2 regions of the Streptomyces sp. E11-3 genome follow, and region 2 is predicted to be linked to the other one. Evidence: riboswitches for the same ligand, from Rfam matches in the RefSeq annotation. Region 2 holds a riboswitch; the other holds the start of a gene.
What was found. Region 2 has a riboswitch for glycine ahead of gcvP (aminomethyl-transferring glycine dehydrogenase). Riboswitches for the same ligand answer to the same signal wherever they lie in the genome.

Region 1 (10,355 bases), on a different contig from region 2:
TCGCGCAGGTCGACCAGGACCAGGTGGACGTCCGTACCGCCGGTGAGCACGTTCACGCCCGCCGCCCTGGTGTCCTCCTGGACCAGGCGCTCGGCGATGATCCGCGCGCCCTCCAGGGTGCGCTGCTGGCGCTCCTTGAAGTCGTCGGACGCGGCGACCTTGAAGGAGACGGCCTTCGCCGCGATGACGTGTTCCAGCGGGCCACCCTGCTGACCGGGGAAGACCGCGGAGTTGATCTTCTTGGCGAGCTCCTGCGTGGACAGGATCACCCCGCCGCGCGGGCCGCCGAGCGTCTTGTGCGTGGTCGTGGTGACCACATGCGCGTGCGGTACGGGGGACGGGTGCAGCCCCGCGGCGACCAGGCCGGCGAAGTGGGCCATGTCCACCATCAGGTACGCGCCGACCTCGTCGGCGATCCGGCGGAAGGCGGCGAAGTCCAGCTGGCGCGGGTACGCCGACCAGCCGGCCACGATCAGCTTCGGTTTGGACTCCTTGGCGAGGCGCTCGACCTCGGCCATGTCGACCTGGCCGGTCTGCTCGTCCACGTGGTACGGGACCACGTTGTAGAGCTTGCCGGAGAAGTTGATCTTCATGCCGTGGGTCAGGTGCCCGCCGTGCGCGAGGTTCAGACCCATGATCGTGTCGCCGGGCTTCAGCAGCGCGAACATCGCGGCCGCGTTGGCCTGGGCGCCCGAGTGCGGCTGCACATTGGCGTGCTCGGCGCCGAACAGCGCCTTGATGCGGTCGATGGCGATCTGCTCGACCACGTCGACGTGCTCACAGCCGCCGTAGTAGCGGCGGCCGGGGTAGCCCTCGGCGTACTTGTTGGTCAGGACCGAGCCCTGGGCCTCCATGACCGCGACCGGAGCGAAGTTCTCCGAGGCGATCATCTCGAGGGTGGACTGCTGGCGGTCCAGCTCGGCGTCGACCGCGGCGGCGATGTCCGGGTCGAGCTCGTGCAGGGGCGTGTTGAGAACAGACATGGGCCTACGTCCTTGGATGCTCAGGAGCCGGAGAACTCGGTGTACTCGTCCGCGGAGAGCAGGTCCTTCGGCTCCTCCGTGACGCGCACCTTGAACAGCCAACCGCCCTCGAACGGGGCGGAGTTGACCAGTGCGGGGTCGTCCACGACATCCTGGTTGGCCTCGGTGACCTCACCGGTGACCGGCGAGTAGAGGTCGCTGACCGACTTGGTGGACTCCAGCTCACCGCAGGTCTCGCCCGCGGTGACGGTGTCCCCGACCTCGGGGAGCTGGACGAAGACGACGTCACCGAGCGCGTTGGCCGCGTGCTCCGTGATGCCGACCGTCGATACGCCGTCCTCGGCGACCGACAGCCACTCGTGCTCCTTGCTGTAGCGCAGCTGCTGGGGGTTGCTCATGGCCTGAATTCTCCTGTACGCGGGGGAGTGATGGTGAACGAGGTACTCAAGAGGTACCCAAGGTGAACGACGCGACGGACGTGGTCAGACGTGACGCGGTCGGACGGGACGTGCGATGCGTCACTTCTGGCGCTTGTAGAACGGCAGCGCGACGACCTCGTACGGCTCCGCCTTGCCACGGATGTCCACGCCGACCCCGGCCGTACCGGGCGCGGCGTGCGCGGCGTCCACGTACGCCATCGCGATCGGCTTGCCGAGCGTCGGGGACGGCGCACCGGAGGTGACCTCGCCGATCACCGTGCCGTCGGCGGCGACCACCGGGTATCCGGCGCGCGGCACCCGGCGGCCATCGGCGACCAGCCCGACCAGCTTGCGCGGCGGCGCGGTCTCGGCCTTGGCGGCGGCAGCGGTCAGCGCGTCATGGCCGACGAAGTCGTCTCCGTGCGAGGTCTTCTCGAACTTCACGACCCGGCCCAGGCCCGCGTCGAACGGCGTCAGGGCGGTGGTCAGCTCGTGCCCGTACAGCGGCATGCCCGCCTCCAGGCGCAGCGTGTCCCGGCAGGAAAGACCACAGGGGATCAGCCCGGCCGAAGACCCCGCCTCGGTCAGCGCCTGCCACAGCTTCTCGGCGTCGGCGGGCGCCACGAACAGCTCGAAGCCGTCCTCGCCGGTGTAGCCGGTGCGGGCGATCAGGGCCTGCACCCCGGCGACCGTGCCCGGCAGGCCCGCGTAGTACTTCAGGCCGTCCAGGTCGGCGTCGGTGACCGACTTCAGGATGCCGGGGGACTCCGGACCCTGTACGGCGATCAGCGCGTACGCGTCCCGGTCGTCCCGTACGGCGGCGTCGAAGCCCTCGGCACGGGCGGTGAGGGCGTCCAGGACGACCTGGGCGTTGCCCGCGTTCGCGACGACCATGTACTCGGTGTCGGCCAGGCGGTAGACGATCAGGTCGTCGACGATCCCGCCGTCCTCCTGGCAGATCATCGTGTAGCGGGCGCGGCCGGTGCCGACCGAGCCGATGTTCCCGACCAGGGCGTAGTTCAGCAGGTCGGCGGCCTGCGGCCCGGTGACCGTGATCTCGCCCATGTGCGAGAGGTCGAAGAGACCGGCCTTGGTGCGTACGGCGTTGTGCTCGTCGCGCTCACTGGCGTACCGCAGCGGCATGTCCCAGCCCGCGAAGTCGGTCATGGTCGCGCCCAGCGACCTGTGCAGGGCGTCGAGTGCGGTGAGACGGGGGGCGTTGCTCATCGTTAGGGCTCCCAGGGCATGACTGGCGAGGACGAAATCCTCCCCATCTGTCATCAAAACCTGAGAGGTTCGCCCCGGCCACACGGACGCGTGGACTGGGCTTGCACCTTGGGTGGAGCCGGACCAGGAACGGACCGACCCGCTTTTCAGAGTTGCCTCGTCCGCGCGGTACGGGGCCTGAGAGATTCAAGGGAGGGTCTTGCTCCTTCGGCGCCCCGGCCGGTCAAGGCCAGGAACTCTCCCGCGCGGATTCAAGCGGCCGGTATGCAGTTAGCGCGCACATCATTGCACGTCCCGCCCCGGCTCGTCCCGGCCCGGCGTAAGGTCTATGCGCGCCTAGGGTCTGTCCGCCGGACAGGCCCTAGGCGCGCAGACGGAGCAGTGGCGAGCAGGCAGGTTGCAGATGGACATTCCGGCGCAGGGCGCAGACGGAGCAGCGGGCGCGTACGGCCTTCCGTATGAGGGATGGCCGGGCAACGAGCTCGAAGAGGTACTCGCGGCGTCGGTCGGCGCCGAACCTTCACCCTCCGTGGCCGGCCGTATCGTCGAGGTGCTCGGCCGCAGCCGGCTCTGGGTGCCGCTGCCCAAGGGCGGCGGCCCGGACAGCCCCGACCTCGACCTGCCCATGGTGGAGCTCGGCGGCGCCGCCTACGTGCCGGTCTTCAGCTCGGAGCAGCAGTTCAAGCAGGTGGTCGGCGAGCACATGGCGTACACCGTGGCGCCCGCCGTCGAGTTCGCCCGCGGCCTGCCCCCGCGGCTCGGGATCGCCGTGAACCCGGACGGCGCCGTCGGTATCCCGGTGCCGCCCGCGGCGGTGGCCGAACTGTGCCGGGTCGGGCGCACCCCGCTGGACGGCCCCACCAGCGGCGGCCGGGTCCGCCTCTTCGAGCCGGACTGGCAGGTCGACCCGGTGGACTTCCTGTCCGTGGCGGCGGAGGAATTCGCGGCCACGGGCGTGGTGCGCACCGCGCGCCGGTGCCTGGCGAGCATCGAGGGCGCCGACCCGGTGATGTTCGTCGGCGTGGAGGTCTCGCAGTGGGACGGGCCCGCCCGTAACCTCCCCATGGACGCACTCGGCCGCGCACTGGGCCGGGTCCCGGTGGCCTGGCCGGTGAACCTGGTACTGCTCGACGTGGCCCAGGACCCCGTCGGCGACTGGATGCTCGACAAGGTGCGGCCCTTCTACAACCGGGAGCACTGAGCCGCTGTCGGTGCGGCCGCATAAGCTGGTTTCATAACCCGGGTCACCCCGGGACGGGGAGAAGCGGCAATGGTGTACGGGACTGTGGCAAAAGGGGGCCGGTCGACGGTGAGCGCGTCGGGCGCGGCTGCGGCCGGGCAGATCGAGCACATGCTGCGCCAGGTGACACCCGGGCGCTACGACGCGTACGAGGCGCTGCTGCGGGCGCTCGCCGACCCCGCGTCCGGGCAGGTCTGGATGCTGCTCTGGCACGGCCAGGCCGGATCGCCCGACGCCCAGTACGGAAACATGGAGGTCGACGGCGTCGGATACGCCCCCTGTGTCACCTCCGCACAGGAGCTCGCCGCCTCCGGCTGGAACCGCGCGCACGAGGTCATCAGCGGCCTCGACGCCGCCCGCGCCCTCTACCCGGACCACTTCGGCCTCTGGCTCAATCCGCACGCCCCGGGCGGCGGCGTCGGCATCCCCTGGCCCGATCTGCGCCGTATCGCGGCCGGCCTGGACCGGCAGCCCGCGGGCCCGCTGCGGCTGTCCGAGCCGACCATCGACCTGCCGCAGTTCTACGCCCAGCTCAGCCAGCACGCCCACCGCACCCCCGCGGTCCGTTCACTGCGCCGCGCCTGGGTACAGCCCGCGCTCGGCCAGCCGTATCTGGCCATCGGGCTCGATGTATACGACACCACCCCCGCGTCGGTGGACTCGGTGCGCGCGATGATGCAGAAGTCGATCGTGGCGGTCCCGGACGGGCTGCCGGTGTCGACCGTCGCGATGTCGGACACGTACGACCCGGTGGTGATGTGGCTGCGGGCGAGCACCCGCCCGTTCTACGACCGCGAGGCGCACGCTCCGGCGCCGGCTCCCGCGGGGTACGGCTATCCGCCCGCGGCGCCCAGTACTTACTGAACCCTCATCGCACCGCGCGTGGCTTATGGGCGCCATGTCCCTTGCGCGTCCGGTTTGTTGGTCTCCTGGGTCTCAGATGGATATCACCGCTATGCGGACCGTTCACCATCGTGAGCGGTGACTGTATGGTGCGGCGAAGTTGACTATCTCTCGGCTCAGCCGATCACTGGGGAAACCATGCGAATACTCAGAACAGGTGCCGCGCGTGCGGTCACGGTGGCCCTCGCGGTCGCTGTGGTCGCCACTGGATGCTCCAGTGAGCGTGACAAGGACGGCGGCGAGGGCAAGAAGGGCGGCGACACCTTCGTCTTCGGAGCGGCCGGTGACCCGAGCTCGCTCGACCCGGCGCTGTCGTCCGACGGCGAGACGTTCCGCGTCACCCGCCAGGCCTTCGAGGCCCTCATCGAACACGAGCCGGGCGGCACGGAGTTGGTCGGCGGTCTCGCCGAGAAGTGGTCGTCCAACGACGCGGCGACCGAGTGGACGTTCAACCTCCGCAAGGGCGTGAAGTTCCACGACGGTGAGAAGCTCACCGCCGAAGCGGTCTGCAAGAACTACGACTTCTGGTTCAACAAGACCGGCTCGGACCAGAACGCCGACCTCGCGTACTACTGGCGGGCCATCATGGGTGGCTTCGCCAAGAACGAGGACAAGGACACCCCGGAAGCGAACTACGACGGCTGCACCGCCAAGGACGACCTCACGGCCGTCATCAAGGTGAAGGAAGCCACCGCGAACCTGCCCGGCGGCTTCTCGCTGCAGGCGCTGGCCATCCACTCCCCGAAGTCGGTCGAGGCGTACGAGAAGCAGGGCGCCACCGGCGAGGGCGACGCGATCAAGCGTCCCGAGTACAGCCAGAAGGCCGGCGTCGTCGCGGGTACCGGACCCTTCAAGATCTCGACCTGGAACAAGGGCAACAAGGAAATCACCCTTGAGCGCTTCGACGACTACTGGGGCGACAAGGCCGGTGTCGAGAAGCTGGTCTTCCGCACCATCGACACCGAAGAGGGCCGCCGCCAGGCGCTCCAGGCCGGCGACATCCACGGCTACGACCTGGTCGCGCCCGCCGATGTCGAGACGCTGAGCAAGGGCGGCTTCCAGACGCCCGTCCGTGACGTCTTCAACATCTTCTACATGGGCTTCACCCAGGACAGCAAGGGTGCCGGGCCGCTGAAGAAGAAGGAGGTCCGGCAGGCGATCGCGCACGCGATCGACCGGAAGAACATCGTCGACACCCAGCTGCCCGAGGGCGGTGTGGTGGCCACCCAGTTCATGCCGGACACCGTGGCCGGGTACTCGGACAAGGTCACCACGTACGACTACGACGTGAAGAAGGCCAAGCAGCTGCTCGCCGACGCCGGTGAGAAGAACCCGACGATCGAGTTCTGCTACCCGACCGAGGTCACCCGCCCGTACATGCCTGCCCCGGCCGACATGTACGAGCTGATGAAGGCCGACCTGGAGAAGGCCGGCATCAAGGTCAAGCCGCGTGCCATGAAGTGGAACCCGGACTACGTCAACGCCGTCACCACGGGTGAGTGCCCGATGTACCTGTTCGGCTGGACCGGTGACTTCAACGACGGCTACAACTTCATCGGCACCTGGTTCGACAGCTTCGACCCGCAGTGGGGCTTCAAGAACGACAAGGTCTTCGGCGCCCTGAAGAAGGCCTCCGCGGAGCCCGACGCCACCAAGCGCACCGAGCTCTACAAGGCGGCCAACGAGATCGTCATGGACTACATCCCGGGCGTCCCGATCTCCTCGTCCCCGCCCACCATCGCGTTCGCCAAGAACGTGAACCCGCCGAAGACCTCGCCGCTCACGCAGGAGAACTTCGGCGAGATCACCTTCAAGTAGTAAGAACCACACGTACCACCCGACCAGCGCGCGTCCGTCCGGCCCCGGCCATCCCGGCGGCCGGGCGGACGCGCTGCTTAGAGTGAGAAAGGGGCATGCGGGGTGCTGCGACTCGTCGTACGAAGACTGCTACAGCTGATACCCACCCTGCTGGGCCTGTCGGTCCTGCTGTTCGTCTGGCTGAACCGGCTTCCCGGAGGGCCGGCGGCGGCCCTGCTGGGGGAGCGGGCGTCGGCGGAGGACGTACGGCAGATCGAAGCCGCGCTGGGGCTCGATCAGCCCTGGTACGTCCAGTACGGCCGCTTCCTGAAGCGGTTGGTCCAACTCGATCTGGGCACCTCGACCCAGACCGGCCAGCCGGTGTGGGACGAGTTCGTCCTGCGCTTCCCGGCGACCGTCGAACTCGGCATCACCGCCATCCTGCTCGCCGTGGCCGTGGGTGTGCCGCTCGGCTACTTCGCCGCCCGGCGGCGCGGCGGCTGGCTCGACGTGGCCGCGGTCTCCGGATCGCTGCTCGGCATCTGCATCCCGGTCTTCTTCCTGGCCTTCCTGCTGCGCGCCGTCTTCGCCGTCGAACTGGGCTGGTTCCCCAGCTTCGGCCGCCAGTCCACCGGTATCAACGCCACCGAGGTGACCGGCTTCTTCGTCCTTGACGGCGTCCTCACCGGGGAGTTCGACGCGTCCTGGGACGCGATCACCCACCTGGTGCTGCCCGCCGTGGCCCTGGCCTCGATCCCGCTCGCCGTGATCGTCCGGATGACCCGCGCCAGCGTCCTGGAGGTGCTCGGCGAGGACTACGTCCGCACCGCCGAGTCCAAGGGCCTGCACCAGCGCGTCGTACGCGGCCGCCATGTGCTGCGCAACGCGCTGCTGCCCGTGGTCACCGCGGTCGGCCTGCTCACCGGAGCCCTGCTGTCGGGCGCGGTGCTCACCGAGTCGGTGTTCGCCTTCGGCGGTATCGGCTCGTTCCTCAAGCGTGCCATCGACGGTCGTGACTACCCCGTGCTGGTGGGCTTCATCCTGTTCATCGCGCTGGTCTTCGTCATCATCAACCTGCTCGTCGACCTGGCCTACAGCCTCATCGATCCGAGAGTGCGGGTGCATTGATGAGCACCAAGACCGACAAGATAGACCGGCTCGCCGAACTCACCGCCCAGAACGAGACCAGCACGGGCAACAGCCTCTGGGTCGAGGCGATGCGGCGGCTCAAGGCCAGCAAGATGGCCCTCATCGGCGCCGTGATCATCGGCATGTTCGTGATCCTCGCCGTCGTCGGCCCCTGGGTCGCCCCGCATGACCCCACCGCCCAGCTCTGGCGCGGTGAAGTCCGTACCAACCAGGGCATTTTCGTCGGCATGCGCGCCGAGAACTGGTTCGGCCTGGACCACCTGGCCCGCGACGAGTTCTCCCGGATTCTGGTCGGCGCCCGGCAGACGCTCCTGGTCGGTGTCGTCTCCACCGTGATCGGCCTGACCATCGGCGTCCTGATCGGCACCGTGTCCGGCGCCGCCGCCACACTCGGCGGCAAGGCCGGCGGCCGTATCGACTCCGTCATCATGCGCTTCATCGACATGATGCTGGCGCTGCCCTCGCTGCTGCTCGCGGTCAGCATCGCGGCGGTGCTCGGGCAGAGCCTCACCACCGTCATGATCGCCGTCGGTGTGGTGCAGATCCCGATCTTCGCCCGGCTGCTGCGCGGTTCGATGCTCGCCCAGGGCGGCTCCGACTACGTACTCGCCACCAGAGCGCTCGGGGTGCGCAGACGGCGTATCGTCCTCGCGCACATCGTGCCCAACTCGCTGAGCCCGGTGATCGTCCAGGTGACCCTGAGCCTGGCCACCGCCATCATCGAGGCCGCGGCACTGTCCTACCTGGGTCTCGGCAACCCGGACGCCGCCATCCCGGAGTGGGGTGTGATGCTCGCCCAGTCGCAGAAGTACTTCGACCAGGCGCCGATGCTCGCGGTCTACCCGGCGCTGGGCATCATCATCACGGCCCTGGGCTTCACCCTGCTCGGCGAGGCCATGCGCGAGGCGCTCGACCCGAAACTGCGGAGCTGATGACATGGCGTTGCTTTCTGTGGACGAACTGTCCATCACGTTCACCGGGCGTGGCCGTAGGGACGTCAAGGCCGTGTCCGGGGTGTCCTTCGACGTCGACCAGGGCCAAGTGGTGGGCCTGGTCGGCGAGTCGGGCTGCGGCAAGAGCGTCACCTCGCTCGCGCTGATGGGTCTGCTGCCCGACCGCGGAGTACGGCTCGGGGGCCGGGCCGACTTCGACGGCAAGGATCTGCTCACCCTGAGCCAGAACCAGATGCGCGACCTGCGGGGCTCGCAGATCGCCATGATCTTCCAGGACCCGCTGTCCTCGCTGAACCCGGTCGTCCCGATCGGCGTCCAGGTGACCGAGATCCTCTCCCGGCACCGGGGGCTCAAGGGCGACGCGGCCCGCAAGGAAGCCGCGAACCTGCTGGACCGCGTCGGCATCCCCGACCCGACCAGGCGGCTCAAGGAGTATCCGCACCAGCTCTCCGGCGGTATGCGCCAGCGTGCGCTGATCGCGATGGCCGTCGCCTGCGCGCCGCGCCTGCTGATCGCCGACGAGCCGACCACCGCACTCGACGTGACGATCCAGGCGCAGATCCTGGAGCTCCTCAAGGAACTCGTCGACGAGGAGGGCACCGCACTGCTGATGATCACCCACGACCTCGGGGTGGTCGCCGGACTGTGCGACCAGGTCAACGTCCTGTACGCGGGCAAGGTGGTGGAGTCGGCCGGACGGCACGCGCTGTTCGAGTCGCCCACGCACCCGTACGCGCACGGGCTGCTCGGCTCGATCCCGCGCCTGGACGCGCCACGCGGTGAGCCGCTCAAGCCGATCCGGGGCTCCATCAACGACCGGATCGACTGGGCCGACGGCTGCGCCTTCGCGCCCCGCTGCGACTACTACACGCTGGACTGCCTCAGCGGAGCCGTCGAGCTGACCGAACCACGGGTGCCCGCCCACCATGTGCGGTGCGTCAACCCCGTACTGCCCAAGGGCGCCGCGGCCGCCGAGTCCGTGCCTACCGTGTCCACCGTAGACGTAGAGAAGACGGAGGCCCCCTCATGAGTCTGCTCGAACTCAACGGCGTGAAGGTCCACTTCCCGGTCAAGAAGGGCGTCTTCTTCGACCGTACGGTCGGCCATGTGTACGCGGTCGACGGCGTCTCGCTCTCGGTCGAGGCGGGCCAGACGTACGGCCTGGTCGGCGAGTCCGGCTGCGGCAAGACGACGCTGGGCCGGTCCATCCTGCGGCTGGTCGACATCACCGACGGTGAGGTCGTCTTCGACGGGACCGACCTGGCCAAGCTCCCGGCGGAGGAGATGCGCAAGCACCGGCGGCGGCTGCAGATGGTGTTCCAGGACCCGCTGGGCAGCCTGGACCCGCGGCAGAACATCGAGTCGACGCTCTCCGAGGGCATGGAGGCCCATGGCATCGGCGCCGACAAGGAGGAGCGGCGGGAGCGCATCCTGCGCATCCTCGACAAGGTCGGCCTGCCCGAGAACGCCCTGTCGCGCTACCCGCACGAGTTCTCCGGCGGTCAGCGTCAGCGCATCGGCATCGCCCGGGCGCTGGCCCTGGAGCCCGACGTGATCATCTGCGACGAGCCGGTCTCCGCGCTCGACGTGTCCATCCAGGCGCAGGTGGTCAACCTCCTGGAGGAGCTCCAGAACGAGCTGGGCCTGACCTATGTGGTCATCGCCCACGACCTCGCCGTGGTGC
Region 2 (8,447 bases):
CCGGCCACCACCAGCCACGACTGCTGTCCATCCCTGAGCTGTACATGCTCACCCTCTGGCTGCACGGCGACCCCGAGAGCGACGGCGCCGAAGGACCACTCGCCCCCGCCGACCTGCTGGTGCCCATCGCGCCCGCCCCACCGGGGATCGCCGCGCACCTGCCGCACCGCGTCGCGGAGCTGCTGCCGGTCCTCACCCACCGCCTGAGGCCCGCACCGCTGCTCGGCTCACCCGCCTGAGCCGGCACCTCACGTGCCCCGCGGCCCGCCCCGGTCGCGGGGCACTCCGCTGTCCCACCCCATCCGGACTAGTCCCATCCGGCCACCCCTAACCACCCTGTGGGACAGTGAAGTTGGACTGAACCGTCCGCACGGGTGATGCGTCCCTTCCCGGTGAGGGGAGCTGCCGCGAAATCCCTGCGGAATCTCACCCGTAGGGCAACACTGGGATCGGACCGACATCAACGGGGGCGGAATGAACACCGCATCGAACCGCGGGACACGCATCACCACGACAACGCAGCGAAAGAACACCTCCATGTGCCAGCATCAACCACCCTGCCCGACAGCCGACTCCGCCGACCGGGAGGCAGCGGTCCTTGTGGCCCACCACCCCGAGCAGGGCTGGAGCCTGCTGTGCAACGGCGTCCTGTTCTTCGAGGACACCGGTGAGCTACTGCCGGACGGGCAGATCATCGCCCCGCACCGGCCGCTGGGCGCCCACCGGGTGGCGCGCGCGGCATAACAATCTCAAAAGATCACAACAGAACTGAGGGGCCGGCCCGGAGGAAACCTCCGAACCGGCCCCGGCGCATGAGCGCCACCTGTCAGCTGTCAGGCCTCAGGTGTCAGCCGTCACTCGTCGTACGCGTCCATCGGCGGGCAGGAGCACACCAGGTTGCGGTCGCCGTACGCCTGGTCGATCCGGCGCACCGGCGGCCAGTACTTGTCCGCGGCCTGGACCCCGGCCGGGAAGACGGCCTCCGCACGCCCGTACGCGTGCTCCCACTCGCCCGCCAGCACGGCCGCCGTGTGCGGAGCGTTCCGCAGCGGGTTGTCCTCGGCGGGCCACTCGCCCGAGCCGACCTTCTCGATCTCGGCCCGGATCTCGATCATCGCCTCGCAGAACCGGTCGAGCTCGACGAGGTCCTCGCTCTCGGTCGGCTCGATCATCAGCGTCCCGGCCACCGGGAAGGACATGGTCGGCGCGTGGAAGCCGTAGTCGATGAGCCGCTTGGCGACGTCGTCCACGCTCACGCCGGTCGCCTTGGTCAGCGGCCGCAGGTCGATGATGCACTCGTGCGCGACAAGACCGCCGGGACCGGTGTAGAGCACCGGGTAGTGCGGCTCAAGGCGCTTGGCGATGTAGTTGGCCCCGAGCACCGCGACCTGGGTGGCGCGCTTCAGCCCCTCCCCGCCCATGAGGCGTACGTACGCCCACGAGATCGGCAGAATCCCGGCGGAGCCCCAGGGGGCCGCAGAGACGGGACCGACACCGGTCTCCGGACCGGCCGCGGGCTGCAGCGGGTGGTTGGGCAGGTACGGCGCCAGGTGCGCCCGCACGCCGACCGGGCCGACGCCGGGACCGCCGCCGCCGTGCGGGATGCAGAAGGTCTTGTGCAGGTTGAGGTGCGAGACGTCGCCGCCGAAGCGACCCGGCTGGGCGAGGCCCACCAGGGCGTTGAGGTTGGCGCCGTCCACGTACACCTGGCCGCCGGCGTCGTGCACCGTGGCGCAGATGTCCGCGACATGCTCCTCGAACACGCCGTGCGTCGACGGGTACGTGATCATGAGAACGGCCAGCTCGTCGCGGTACTGCTCGATCTTGGCGCGCAGGTCCTCGACATCGATCTCGCCGTCGTCGGCGGTCTTCACCACCACGACCTTCATCCCGGCCATCACGGCGCTGGCGGCGTTGGTGCCGTGCGCGGACGACGGGATGAGGCAGACGGTGCGCTGGGTGTCGCCGTTGGCCCGGTGGTAGCCGCGTACCGCCAGCAGGCCCGCGAGCTCGCCCTGCGACCCGGCGTTCGGCTGCAGCGACACCTTGTCGTACCCGGTGACGGCGGCGAGCTGCTCCTCGAGCTCACGGATCAGCGTGAGATAGCCCTGCGCCTGCTCGGCGGGCGCGAAGGGGTGCAGCGCACCGAACTCGGGCCAGGTGACGGCCTCCATCTCGGTGGTCGCGTTGAGCTTCATCGTGCAGGAGCCCAGCGGGATCATGCCGCGGTCCAGGGCGTAGTCCCGGTCGGCGAGCTTGCGCAGGTAGCGCAGCATCGCGGTCTCGGAGCGGTACTGGTGGAAGACCGGGTGGGTCAGATACGCGTCGCCGCGCAGCAGCGACTCGGGCAGCGCGTCGGCGGCCGTCTCATCGAGCGCCTCGATGTCGGCGTCGACCCCGAAGGCCGCCCACACGGCCGCCAGCTGCGCGCGCGTGGTGGTCTCGTCGCAGGCGATGGATACATGGTCACCGTCCACCTGGCGCAGGTTGACGCCGCCTTCGCGGGCCGCGGCGACGATGCTGGCGGCCTTGCCCGCAGCGCGCACCGTCACGGTGTCGAAGTACGTGCCGTGGACGACCTCGGCGCCGCCCGCCTTCAGGCCCGCGGCGAGTATCGCGGCATAGCGGTGGGTGCGGCGGGCGATGTCCTTGAGCCCCTGCGGGCCGTGGTACACCGCGTACAGCCCGGCCATCACCGCGAGCAGCACCTGGGCGGTGCAGATGTTGCTGGTCGCCTTCTCCCGGCGGATGTGCTGCTCGCGGGTCTGCAGCGCCAGGCGGTAGGCCTTGTTGCCGTCCACGTCGACGGAGACGCCGACGAGCCGCCCCGGCAGGCTGCGGGCGAACTTCTCGCGCACGGCCATGTAGCCGGCGTGCGGACCGCCGAAGCCCATCGGAACACCGAAGCGCTGGGTCGTACCGACCGCGATGTCCGCGCCGAGCTCGCCGGGCGAGGTGAGCAGGGTCAGCGCCAGCAGGTCGGCGGCGACGGTGACGATCGCGCCCAGGTCGTGGGCCTGGTCGATGACGGGCTTCAGGTCGCGTACGGCACCCGAGGCACCCGGGTACTGCAGCAGCACGCCGAACACTCCGCGCTCGGCGACCTCGGCCGGAATGCCCTGGGACAGGTCCGCGACGACGACCTCGACACCGGTCGGCTCGGCGCGGGTCTCGATCACGGCGATCGTCTGCGGCAGTGCGTCGGCGTCGATCAGGAAGACGCCGTTCTTGACCTTGCCGACCCGGCGGGACAGCGCCATGGCCTCGGCCGCGGCGGTGCCCTCGTCGAGCAGCGAGGCCCCCGACGTGGGCAGCCCGGTCAGCTCGGCCACCACGGTCTGGAAGTTCAGCAGCGCCTCGAGGCGACCCTGCGAGATCTCCGGCTGGTACGGCGTGTACGCGGTGTACCAGGCCGGGTTCTCCATCACGTTGCGCAGGATCACGGGCGGCGTGAACGTGCCGTAGTAGCCGAGTCCGATCATCGGCGCGAGCACGTCGTTGCGGTCCGCGAACGCGCGCAGCTCGGCCAGGACCTCCGGCTCGGTGCGCTCGGCGGGCAGCCGCAGCGCCTCGGTGGACTTGATGACCTCCGGCACCGCGGCCGCGGTCAGCTCGTCGAGTGAGCCGTAACCGACCTGGGCGAGCATCTTCGCCCGGGCCTCGGCGTCCGGCCCGATGTGGCGTTGCTCGAAGGGGATGCCACGTTCCAGCTGGGAAAGCGGAATGCGGTTGGCAGTCATGACGGAGGCCTCCTGGTCAATGCGACCTGCGAGAGGTACCACGGCGCGGGTACCCGGACGGCCTCCCCCTCTGTCATCTCAACCTGAGAGTTTCACCGGTCCGCGCCGTGCGACCCGGCTTTCACCGTCGGTGAGAGCGGATGCCGTCGACGCCCGCCCTGCTTTCCAGAGTGACCTCGTCCGTGCGGTACAGGGGCCTGAGAGATTCCGGGGAGGAGTTGCTCCTTCGGCGCCTCCGGTGGTAACCGGAGAGCTCTCCCGCACGGGGTCAGCAGCCGTCTGCCAGCCTACCAGCGCAGACACCTGGCCATGAGTCCCGAACGGTGACCAGCGGGCCCCGACTGGCCGTCACCCACATTGTGCTCTTTTGTAGACTTTACGGATGGGTTGCGACCTTTTGGAGGGACCGTGCAGACCGATATCGATCCGCGGAGCCTGATCGGCCGCAAGGCGTTCGACCGGGACGGCAGCAGGCTTGGCACGGTGGACGAGGTCTACCTCGACGACGCCACCGGCGCACCCGAGTGGGCGGCCATACGGACCGGCCTGTTCAGCAGGGACGCCTTCGTCCCCCTGGAACCCAGCGAACTGGTCCAGGGCACACTGCGCGTCCCGTTCGAGCGCGCACTCATCAAGGACGCCCCCGACTTCGGGGTCGGCCGCCACCTGTCACCCGAGCAGGAGCTGCAGCTCTACCACCACTACGGACTGGACGTCACCTCCTCCGGCGACCCTCCCCCCGAACACCCTCCGCCCGACACCCCTCGGCCCGACCGGGACTTCGGCCGACTCGCCGGCTCCGACGACTCCTGACCAGCGCCTTCGGGCACGAGCGGGGACACCTCGCCCGCCTCCGGCACGCAACCGTCAGGCACGAGCGGCAGCGCCTCTGCCGCTTCCAGGTCGGAGTCGTCGGTACGGAACGTACGCACCCGCCCCGGACGGGACCACGGGGTCTCGAACCGCACCGTCACTCGCCCGAGCCCGCTGCCCTGCACCCACCCCGCGCCGTACTCGGCATGCCGCACATCGTGCCCGGCGAGCCACCGCCGCTCCGTCGGCTCGGGCTCACCCCGCGCGCCCTCCACCGCCTCTCCCGGCTCCCCCGCCTCATCCAGCAGCGCCTCATCGGCGGCCGCAAGGACACCCCCTTCCAGCACCCGCTCGCCCTGCGCAGCCGCCTCTACCTGCGCCTGCGCCTGCGCGAAGAGATCCTCCTGCGTGAAGTCGGCCAGTCCCGTGACCCCCACCCCCAGCAGCCGCACCCCACCCGTGGTGTCCACGGACTCAAGCAACCTGCCCGCCGCCTCCCGGATCACGACCGGGTCGTCCGTGGGCCCCCGGAGCGTCTCGGACCTGGTGAGCGTCGAGAAGTCGTAGCGCCGGACCTTGAGCACGACAGTCCGCCCGGAGTGCCCGGACGCCCGCAGCCGCTGCACACACCGCTCGGCCAGCCGCCCCACCTCAAGCCGCACCCGCACCCGGTCGTGGATGTCCACGTCGTAGGTGTCCTCGACCGACACCGACTTCGTGTCCCGCTCGGCCACCACAGGCCGCTCGTCATGCGCCAGGGCCATCGCGTACAGCTGGCCGCCGTGCGCCTTCCCCAGCAGCCGTACGAGCTCGTCCGCACCGGCCTCGGCGATCTCCTCGACCGTGGTGATCCCGGCCCTCCGCAGATGGTCCCCGGTCACCGGCCCGACCCCCGGCAGCGTGCGTACCGGCAGCGGCCCGAGCAGCGCACGCTCCGTGCCCGGCGTGATCAGCACCAGGCCGTCGGGCTTGGCCCGCTCCGACGCGATCTTGGCCAGCATCTTGGACGCGGCGAGCCCCACGGACCCGGTCAGCCCCGTGACCGCCCGTATGTCGGCGCGCAGCCGCTCCCCCACCGCCCGCGCCGAAGCCTCGTCCCAGGCCACCTCACCGGCCGCGAGGTCGACGAAGGCCTCGTCCAGGCTGAGCGGCTCCACCAGCGGCGAAAGCTCGTGCAGCAGCCCCATGACCTGCTCGCTGATGGCGCGGTACACCCCGAAGCGGGGCACCAGATAGGCAGCGTTAGGCGCCAGCCTGCGCGCCTGCCCCATCGGCATCGCCGAGTGCACGCCGAAGCGGCGCGCTTCGTAAGAGGCCGTGGCGACCACCCCGCGCGGCCCGAGCCCGCCCACGATGACGGCCTTTCCGCGCAGGCTCGGCTTCGCCGCCTGCTCCGCGGCGGCGAAGAACGCATCCATGTCCAGATGCAGAATGGTGGGCGCCGATCTCACACCACCGATGCTGCCCTACGCCACTGACAACGCGGTGATCCCAGGTGTCATCCGGCGCGGTTGCGGCGCCGCGCCAGCTCATCACCGGGGTTGTGGCCGATCAGTGTCTCGCCGGTGTCCACGCGCTCGCCGTGCAGCTGCGAAAGCGCCGCCTCGACGTCCCGCCACACCACGCCCACCGCGATCCCGAAGACGCCCTGGCCGCCCTGGAGCAGATCCACGACCTCGTCGGGCGAGGAGCACTCGTAGACGGTCGCGCCGTCGCACATCAGCGTCATACGCGCCAGATCCCCGGACCCGCGGTCCCGCAGGTGCTGGACGGTCGTCCGGATGTTCTGGAGGGACACCCCGGTGTCCAGGAAGCGCTTCACGATCTTCAGGAGGACCACGTCCCGGAAGCCGTAGAGCCGCTGGGTCCCCGATCCGCTCGCGGGCCGGACACTCGGCTCGACCAGCCCCGTACGGGCCCAGTAGTCCAGCTGTCGGTAGGTGATCCCGGCGGCAGCGCATGCCGTCGGCCCTCGGTAACCCACCTCGTCGGACGTCGCGCCGTCGCCCCCGACCACCACCGTCGGCCGCTGCGAGGAGTGACCGGCCGCACCGCTGTGGAGCGGATACGGACCGCCAGCCGCCGTACCGTCGCCGCTGCTTCTCACGCCGACCTCCGTCCTTGACCTGCCTTCACGACGGTAGGGAGTACCCAGGGACGCGTCAACGAACGCCACACTCGGCACGCCGAGTGATAATCACCCCGAGAGTGGTTTCCCCTACCCCCCAGTAGGGAAAGGCTAGCCGAATGGTCCGACAGCGCGCCGGAACAGCTCACTGACTGTTCGTACCGAAGTCCTCAGGCGAGATCTGGTCGAGGAACTCGCGGAACTTCTCCACCTCGTCTTCCTGCTCGTCCGGGATGGCGATCCCCGCGTCGTCGAGCACCCCGTCACTGCCGTAGATGGGCGTACCGGTGCGCAGGGCCAGCGCTATGGCGTCCGAGGGACGCGCGCTGACCTCGACCCCGCTGGCGAACACCAGTTCCGCGTAGAAGACGCCCTCTCGCAGATCCGTGATCCGTACTTCGGTCAGCTCCTGGCCAACGGCCTCGAGCACGTCCTTGAACAGGTCGTGCGTCAGCGGACGGGCGGGCGCCATGCCCTGCTGGGCGAAGGCGATAGCGGTCGCCTCCCCAGGCCCGATCCAGATGGGGAGGTACCGATCGCCTCCCACTTCACGCAGGAGCACGATCGGTTGGTTGGAGGGCATTTCGACCCGGACACCGACAACGTCGAGCTCATTCACACAGCAACCCTAGGACGTGCCTGGCAGGTTTGGGTAGTCGGGCACGTTCCCGGTCAGTACGGGCGGGCCCTGAGCGCGGTCTGTACGAGCGCCGCGTGCAGCCTGGCGGTGAGCCCCGCGAGCTCCTGGACGCGGGCCTCCGCATGGGCCCTGGTCTGCGGATTACGGTGTCGGCGCAGCGGCGACACGACCTGGTCGACCAGTCCGGCCTCCCGCTCGGCCGAGCCTTTCATGGCGCGCAGATGCCGCGGTTCGATGCCAAAACTTCCGAGCTCGGCGACGAGTTTGGCGATCTGCACGGCCTCGATGTCGTACCCGCCGTCGGCCAGGGGCGTGATGAGGCCGTAGGCCTCCCACTCGTCGAGTTCCCGTTCGCTGACCTGCGCCGCCGCCAGGAGCTCGGCTCTGCCGACCCGGGCGACCACCTGGGCGTCGGCCCCGTAGGCCTCCTCGCCCGGGCCGTACGGCGCGCTCTGCTGCCCCACAGAGGGCAGCGGAGCCTGCTCTCCGCGCTCCAGCGCGTCCAGGTGCTCCCGGATCACCTTCAGCGGCAGATAGTGGTCACGCTGCATTCTCAAGACCTGAGCGAGCCGCTCGACGTCCTCAGGGCTGAATTTCCGGTACCCGGACGGTGTGCGCTGCGGTTCGACCAGCCCCTCGGACTCCAGGAAGCGAATCTTGGAGATGGAGACCTCGGGGAATTCGTCGCGCAGCAGGTTCAGCACCGTGCCGATGCTCACCAGCCGACCGTCCGCGGTGGCGGTGCCGTCGCCGGCACCGCCCCTCGGTGTGTGAAGCATGGACCTTCCCTGGGGGGGTCCCCCGGACAGAGTCTGGGGGAGGGTCAGATGCCCCGCTGGCTCGCGTAGAAGACCAGCCGGTACTTGCCGATCTGCACCTCGTCACCGTTGGAGAGGGCGACCGAGTCGATCCGCTCACGGTTGACGTACGTGCCGTTGAGGCTGCCGACGTCGGCGACGGTGAACACACCGTCGGCGCCGCGGCGGAACTCCACATGGCGACGCGACACAGTCACGTCGTCCAGGAAGATGTCACTCTGCGGATGACGCCCCGCGGTGGTCAGCTCGCCGTCCAGCAGGAACCGGCTGCCGGAGTTCGGACCGCGACGGACCACCAGCAGCGCGGA

Region 1: another riboswitch for glycine. It lies ahead of gcvT (glycine cleavage system aminomethyltransferase GcvT); the one in region 2 lies ahead of gcvP (aminomethyl-transferring glycine dehydrogenase).

What each region holds. Positions count from the first base shown of each region.
Region 1 is NZ_JAZGRL010000001.1:2,169,087-2,179,441, reverse strand. It holds gene glyA (serine hydroxymethyltransferase) at 1-983, opposite strand, end outside; gene gcvH (glycine cleavage system protein GcvH) at 1,004-1,381, opposite strand; gene gcvT (glycine cleavage system aminomethyltransferase GcvT) at 1,502-2,629, opposite strand; glycine riboswitch at 2,786-2,883, opposite strand; gene U9R90_RS09730 (enhanced serine sensitivity protein SseB) at 3,033-3,830, shown strand; gene U9R90_RS09725 (enhanced serine sensitivity protein SseB C-terminal domain-containing protein) at 3,939-4,733, shown strand; gene U9R90_RS09720 (ABC transporter substrate-binding protein) at 4,911-6,590, shown strand; gene U9R90_RS09715 (ABC transporter permease) at 6,693-7,697, shown strand; gene U9R90_RS09710 (ABC transporter permease) at 7,697-8,650, shown strand; gene U9R90_RS09705 (ABC transporter ATP-binding protein) at 8,655-9,701, shown strand; gene U9R90_RS09700 (ABC transporter ATP-binding protein) at 9,698-10,355, shown strand, end outside.
Region 2 is NZ_JAZGRL010000002.1:539,639-548,085, forward strand. It holds partial or broken gene U9R90_RS21230 (hypothetical protein) at 1-239, shown strand, start outside; gene U9R90_RS21235 (DUF5999 family protein) at 538-744, shown strand; gene gcvP (aminomethyl-transferring glycine dehydrogenase) at 855-3,740, opposite strand; glycine riboswitch at 3,916-4,011, opposite strand; gene U9R90_RS21245 (PRC-barrel domain-containing protein) at 4,149-4,553, shown strand; gene U9R90_RS21250 (DNA polymerase IV) at 4,442-6,004, opposite strand; gene U9R90_RS21255 (MerR family transcriptional regulator) at 6,052-6,660, opposite strand; gene U9R90_RS21260 (bifunctional nuclease family protein) at 6,827-7,300, opposite strand; gene U9R90_RS21265 (MerR family transcriptional regulator) at 7,354-8,100, opposite strand; gene U9R90_RS21270 (FHA domain-containing protein) at 8,145-8,447, opposite strand, start outside.